DNA from 2 places in the Peribacillus sp. B-H-3 genome. Region 1 is predicted to be linked to the other one. Evidence: a T-box and tRNA genes for the amino acid it is inferred to sense, from the RefSeq annotation. Region 1 holds a T-box; the other holds one or more tRNA genes.
What was found. The T-box of region 1 lies ahead of serS (serine--tRNA ligase). A T-box ahead of a tRNA ligase gene usually reads a tRNA of that ligase, here a tRNA-Ser.

Region 1 (3,244 bases):
AATATTGGAAAGAAATGCATAAGCGCTATGAAGACTGGATCAATCACTTTAATGCATGCCCGGTATTGCGTTTGAATATCAATGACTATGATCTTATCCAAAGTGAACAATCCATTGAGCCAGTTGTTGAACGAATTGCATCATTCATGGAACAGACAAGGAAGCTGAGAAAAATATAATCAAGAGACTCTGGAGACTTTCAGAGTTTTGAACATAATATTAAATCACCGGATCCTTTAGCAGATCCGGTGATTTTTTTGCACAGTTATTTCTATTTCAGCAAAATAAAAAACCTGCCGCATTACTGCAGCAGGTTTTATCGATATCCAATTTTATGCGCAATGGTTATTAATAAGTTAATGGAGGAGGAAGAGGGATTCGAACCCCCGCGGGCTTTGACACCCCTGTCGGTTTTCAAGACCGATCCCTTCAGCCAGACTTGGGTATTCCTCCGTATCACCGTATCAACAATTAATATAATACCAAGTATAAAACTAAATGTCAACACTACTGAAACACTTTTTTAAAAAAGTTTTTGGACATGAAATATCTAAAGCATTCGGGAAGTAAAAGAGACACTTAACTGTGAGCCGGGCCCACCTTTTTATTTGAATAAAAGGACTCCCACAAGGAAAGTCCTTTTACTTAGTTTATGGCTTGATCACTTCAGCACCGCGCATATATGGGCGAAGCACTTCTGGAATGATGACACTTCCGTCTTCCTGCTGATAATTCTCAAGGATAGCAGCAACTGTACGGCCGATGGCCAATCCAGATCCATTTACCGTATGGACATGCTCCGGTTTCGCATTAACATCGCGGCGGAAGCGGATATTTGCACGTCTTGCCTGGAAAGCTTCAAAATTTGAACAAGAAGAAATTTCACGATAAATGCCATAGCTTGGAATCCAAACTTCTATATCGTACTTTTTAGCCGCTGTGAAGCCTAGATCAGCTGTACACATGCTTAGCACACGATATGGAAGTCCAAGCAGCTGAAGGACCTTTTCTGCGTGTCCTGTAAGGTTCTCAAGCTCCTGATAAGAATCCTCCGGCTTTACAAACTTTACGAGTTCAACTTTATTGAATTGATGCTGGCGGATCAGCCCGCGTGTATCCCTTCCTGCAGATCCTGCCTCAGAGCGGAAGCAAGCGCTATAGGCAGCATAGCTGATAGGCAATGCATCAGCAGCAAGAATTTCATCGCGGTGGTAGTTCGTTACAGGAACCTCGGCTGTAGGAACAAGGAAATAATCTTCACTTTCAATACGGAATGCATCTTCCTCAAACTTAGGAAGCTGACCGGTACCTGTCATGCTGGCCCGGTTCACAATAAACGGAGGCATCATTTCTTCATACCCGTGTTCTTCAGTATGCAAGTCAAGCATAAAGCTGATTAATGCCCGCTCAAGCCTTGCTCCAAGGCCTTTATAAAAAACAAAACGGCTTCCAGTGACTTTTGCTCCTCTTTCAAAATCAAGGATGTCTAATTCATCAGCAAGATCCCAGTGCGGCTTAGGCTCATAGCTGAAATTTGGAATATCTCCCCATTTTTTTATTTCAACGTTATCATCTTCTGTTTCCCCAACCGGCACACTTTCATGAGGAATATTCGGTATAGATAAAAGCAATTTGTCCAGCTGCTCTTCCACTGTGCGAAGCTTTTCATCTAATTCCTTGATTTTATCGCCAACCTCCCGCATTTCTGCAATCAACTGGTCAGCATCCTTCTTTTCTCTCTTCAATGCAGCAACCTGCTGGGAAACTTCATTACGGCGGCTTTTCAGCTGTTCAGTTTCCACCAGTAAAGAACGGCGGCTGACATCAAGCTCCTCAAACTTACCAAAATCCGTCATGTCTTCCCCGCGGAACTGCAGGGCGCGTTTTACTTGTTCAAAATTATTGCGCAGATATTTTACATCCAGCATTGCTTATTCCTCCTTAAATTTCATCCATGACATTGACGAAAAACGCAAAAAACTCCCGTCCCTATAAAAGGGACGAGAGTTAACCCGCGTTGCCACCCTAGTTAAAAGCAGATTCCTGCCTTTCACTCAGTTAGATAACGGCTAATGCCGAAAGTAATTACTGACCCGCATGGGGGTTCCTTACTTTACTCGAGGATGGATCCCCAAAATCCTTTCACCGGTTCACACCAGCCACCGGCTCTCTTTTAGAAAGTAATTTTGGTACTATTTCCTGTCATGGTTTTAAAATATAAAATGTTTTCCATAATGTACTATAATTTTTCAACAGATGCAACCATTTTATGCATATTGCTTAAATTTTGATTAGGAGCGGTCAGAACCAGCCTTTTACCGCAGAAGAAGCACTATCCCATACATCAGCGAAAAATCCTCCGATTGCATGCATAGATAGAGCGAACCAGTTTGCTTTTTCTACTGTTTCGGCAGCCACAACATCAGACCTTACATACTTGTCTCCATCTTTATTAAGGAAACCATAATCAGAGCCATCTTTTTTCTTGACGGTCAAATATCCAATTTTCTCGCCTTTTTTAATAGGTGCAGTTAATTCGCCATCTTTATTCAGCTTGCTTTTGTCGATCACAAGCTGCGGTGTATAATTTTTCTCTTCACCATTGTTTTTGACGACTAAATCAATGGCACTCTTTGACTTGATCTTAACGGAATCCTCTTTTCCTTTTGCTACAGGCAATGTCTTTTTGCCTTTAACCACATAATTCGCAGGAAGGATTTGTGTTTTTTTGAAGCTATCGTAAGCGTAATTCATCAGCTTAGCCGCATCTACAAAACGCTGTGCTTTTGATGTTGATTTCATGACAATGGTAATGTAACGCTGGCCATTTCGTTTCACCGTGCCAGCAAATGCATACCCAGCAAAATCCGTTGAGCCTGTTTTCAGGCCATCAACTCCATCATAATGATAAATCAGGCCAGGAAGCATCCAGTTAAAGTTAGGATACGTCTTTCCATCACGGAACTTCAGTTTTGAAATGCTCGCATATTCCAATGCCTGCGGGTGGTCCTTCAAAAGGCGGTAAGCAAGAAGGCCGACATCTTTCGCAGTCATGACATTTTCATCATTCGCATCGCCGGTCGGGAAGTGGCCAAGCAAGTCTTTATTGCTTAGTCCAGTAGCATTCACAAATTTAAAATGCTTTAATCCAAGCTCTTTTCCCTTTTTATTCATAAGGGGAATGAAATTAGTCTCACTGCCTGCAATCTTCTCAGTCAAAGCAACAGTAGCTGCATTTCCTGAG
Region 2 (3,244 bases), 730 kb from region 1:
GATGTCGGCTCATCGCATCCTGGGGCTGTAGTCGGTCCCAAGGGTTGGGCTGTTCGCCCATTAAAGCGGTACGCGAGCTGGGTTCAGAACGTCGTGAGACAGTTCGGTCCCTATCCGTCGTGGGCGCAGGAAATTTGAGAGGAGCTGTCCTTAGTACGAGAGGACCGGGATGGACGCACCGCTGGTGTACCAGTTGTCTTGCCAAAGGCATAGCTGGGTAGCTACGTGCGGACGGGATAAGTGCTGAAAGCATCTAAGCATGAAGCCCCCCTCAAGATGAGATTTCCCATAGCGCAAGCTAGTAAGATCCCTGAAAGATGATCAGGTTGATAGGTCTGAGGTGGAAGCGTGGTGACACGTGCAGCTGACAGATACTAATCGATCGAGGACTTAACCAAAATGACGCGTTCAACCTTCTCTATTATCTAGTTTTGAAAGAACAAAAAAAGTTCTTGCAAAATCTCAAAAAAAGATATATAATAATATATGTCTTTCGAGAAAATGTTTGGTGGCGATAGCGAAGAGGTCACACCCGTTCCCATTCCGAACACGGCAGTTAAGCTCTTCAGCGCCGATGGTAGTTGGGGGTTCTCCCCCTGTGAGAGTAGGACGCCGCCAAGCTTATAATTATGGAGGATTAGCTCAGCTGGGAGAGCATCTGCCTTACAAGCAGAGGGTCGGCGGTTCGATCCCGTCATCCTCCACCATATTATTTCACCTGCCGGTGTAGCTCAATTGGTAGAGCAACTGACTTGTAATCAGTAGGTTGGGGGTTCAAGTCCTCTTGCCGGCACCATCTTCATAAAATTTTGTACGAGCTATCGTTCGAACATTATTTCCATCTTATTTGTTTGAGCCATTAGCTCAGTTGGTAGAGCATCTGACTTTTAATCAGAGGGTCGAAGGTTCGAATCCTTCATGGCTCACCATTCATATGCGGGTGTGGCGGAATTGGCAGACGCACCAGACTTAGGATCTGGCGCCGCAAGGCGTGGGGGTTCAAGTCCCTTCACCCGCATCACAATGCGGAAGTAGTTCAGTGGTAGAATACAACCTTGCCAAGGTTGGGGTCGCGGGTTCGAATCCCGTCTTCCGCTCCACTTTTCGTAATGCCGGGGTGGCGGAACTGGCAGACGCACAGGACTTAAAATCCTGCGGTAGGTGACTACCGTACCGGTTCGATTCCGGTCCTCGGCACCATTTATATGCGCCCGTAGCTCAATTGGATAGAGCGTCTGACTACGGATCAGAAGGTTATGGGTTCGACTCCTTTCGGGCGCGCCATATTACGGGAAGTAGCTCAGCTTGGTAGAGCACTTGGTTTGGGACCAAGGGGTCGCAGGTTCGAATCCTGTCTTCCCGACCATGTGATTTTTTTAAAATGGGGCCTTAGCTCAGCTGGGAGAGCGCCTGCCTTGCACGCAGGAGGTCAGCGGTTCGATCCCGCTAGGCTCCACCATATCATTATCCTATATTTTATTTGGCGGCGTAGCTCAGCTGGCTAGAGCGTACGGTTCATACCCGTGAGGTCGGGGGTTCGATCCCCTCTGCCGCTACCAAAATATAAGGACCTTTAGCTCAGCTGGTTAGAGCAGACGGCTCATAACCGTCCGGTCGTAGGTTCGAGTCCTACAAGGTCCACCATCTTCAACACGGAGGAATACCCAAGTCTGGCTGAAGGGATCGGTCTTGAAAACCGACAGGGGTGTCAAAGCCCGCGGGGGTTCGAATCCCTCTTCCTCCTCCATTATTTATTGACAGAATATGAAGCATTCTTATTGTCGCGGGGTGGAGCAGTCTGGTAGCTCGTCGGGCTCATAACCCGAAGGTCGCAGGTTCAAATCCTGTCCCCGCAATCATTAGGTCCCGTGGTGTAGCGGTTAACATGCCTGCCTGTCACGCAGGAGATCGCGGGTTCGATTCCCGTCGGGACCGCCATTTTTACTAGATTCAAATGATATGTTATACATATTACCCATTGGCTCGGTAGCTCAGTCGGTAGAGCAAAGGACTGAAAATCCTTGTGTCGGCGGTTCGATTCCGTCCCGAGCCACCATTATATATTAAATAACTGTGGCGGTTGTGGCGAAGTGGTTAACGCATCGGATTGTGGTTCCGACATTCGTGGGTTCGATTCCCATCATCCGCCCCATATATCGCGGGTGTAGTTTAGTGGTAAAACCTCAGCCTTCCAAGCTGATGTCGAGGGTTCGATTCCCTCTACCCGCTCCAAATATGGGCCTATAGCTCAGCTGGTTAGAGCGCACGCCTGATAAGCGTGAGGTCGATGGTTCGAGTCCATTTAGGCCCACCATTCCGCAGTAGCTCAGTGGTAGAGCATTCGGCTGTTAACCGAACGGTCGTAGGTTCGAGTCCTACCTGCGGAGCCATGGGGAAGTACTCAAGAGGCTGAAGAGGCGCCCCTGCTAAGGGTGTAGGTCGCGTAAGCGGCGCGAGGGTTCAAATCCCTCCTTCTCCGCCACTGGCCCATTGGTCAAGCGGTTAAGACACCGCCCTTTCACGGCGGTAACACGGGTTCGAATCCCGTATGGGTCATATTAAAAGATGTATACATTCACTGTATACATCTTTTTTTCATTTACTGAATGCTTACGTCCATGGATATAGTGAGGCCAGATTCCATTTAAGATAAATGGAATCTGGCCTATTTTTTGCTTCTATAATAAATGCTGGGTCCCGCACAATTTGCTTCCAAGAAGTTTTGTATTAAAGCCATCAGACAATAAGAAACTTCAGGATACAAAAAATTGAGAAGCCGCCAAGGCACTGCAGCAATCGGGATCAAGGTATTCAAAATCGTTCTCTATGGGTTTTCCAGCGGCTTTTTAGAGATTTAAAGCTGTACGAGAAACAAGATAAAATGCGGGCATGAATCAAAAAATGGATCGGTTTCCCATCAATATACGCGAATTGAATTTCATAATACAGGGGGTGACAACGTAAGTTATCACCCCCTGTATATATGTCTATTTTTTATCTACATAGCTGTCCTTCCGTTTATATGGAATGTCTCCCAGCTGAGATTCCATATTTTCATCGTCCAGTCTTTGTTCATATTTTTCTTCTCTTTTTGTGGGATACACTTTTTTATTTTTGCCTTCTATATCATTTCCTAGAAACCCTTCGTATTCCTCGGTAAAGCCATTTGTTTCGTCTTCCTCTTTATATAAAGAATCAAAGTTTTCGTTATCGCCTGTAAAATCCGAAGGTGTTTCAGATGTTC

Region 2: it encodes a tRNA-Ser, which carries the amino acid that the T-box ahead of serS (serine--tRNA ligase) is inferred to sense. The anticodon was not compared.

Annotation. Positions count from the first base shown of each region.
Region 1 covers NZ_CP183879.1:453,494-456,737, reverse strand. The annotation lists gene ACN6MY_RS02055 (deoxynucleoside kinase) at 1-179, shown strand, start outside; tRNA gene ACN6MY_RS02050 (tRNA-Ser) at 361-453, opposite strand; gene serS (serine--tRNA ligase) at 651-1,928, opposite strand; T-box leader at 1,994-2,215, opposite strand; gene ACN6MY_RS02040 (serine hydrolase) at 2,302-3,244, opposite strand, start outside.
Region 2 covers NZ_CP183879.1:4,388,066-4,391,309, reverse strand. The annotation lists rRNA gene ACN6MY_RS21930 (23S ribosomal RNA) at 1-398, shown strand, start outside; rRNA gene rrf (5S ribosomal RNA) at 505-621, shown strand; tRNA gene ACN6MY_RS21920 (tRNA-Val) at 632-707, shown strand; tRNA gene ACN6MY_RS21915 (tRNA-Thr) at 721-796, shown strand; tRNA gene ACN6MY_RS21910 (tRNA-Lys) at 854-929, shown strand; tRNA gene ACN6MY_RS21905 (tRNA-Leu) at 937-1,018, shown strand; tRNA gene ACN6MY_RS21900 (tRNA-Gly) at 1,026-1,100, shown strand; tRNA gene ACN6MY_RS21895 (tRNA-Leu) at 1,112-1,200, shown strand; tRNA gene ACN6MY_RS21890 (tRNA-Arg) at 1,208-1,284, shown strand; tRNA gene ACN6MY_RS21885 (tRNA-Pro) at 1,290-1,366, shown strand; tRNA gene ACN6MY_RS21880 (tRNA-Ala) at 1,384-1,459, shown strand; tRNA gene ACN6MY_RS21875 (tRNA-Met) at 1,483-1,559, shown strand; tRNA gene ACN6MY_RS21870 (tRNA-Ile) at 1,568-1,644, shown strand; tRNA gene ACN6MY_RS21865 (tRNA-Ser) at 1,655-1,747, shown strand; tRNA gene ACN6MY_RS21860 (tRNA-Met) at 1,783-1,856, shown strand; tRNA gene ACN6MY_RS21855 (tRNA-Asp) at 1,863-1,938, shown strand; tRNA gene ACN6MY_RS21850 (tRNA-Phe) at 1,981-2,056, shown strand; tRNA gene ACN6MY_RS21845 (tRNA-His) at 2,077-2,152, shown strand; tRNA gene ACN6MY_RS21840 (tRNA-Gly) at 2,159-2,232, shown strand; tRNA gene ACN6MY_RS21835 (tRNA-Ile) at 2,238-2,314, shown strand; tRNA gene ACN6MY_RS21830 (tRNA-Asn) at 2,316-2,390, shown strand; tRNA gene ACN6MY_RS21825 (tRNA-Ser) at 2,392-2,482, shown strand; tRNA gene ACN6MY_RS21820 (tRNA-Glu) at 2,485-2,556, shown strand; gene ACN6MY_RS21815 (TraR/DksA C4-type zinc finger protein) at 2,988-3,244, opposite strand, start outside.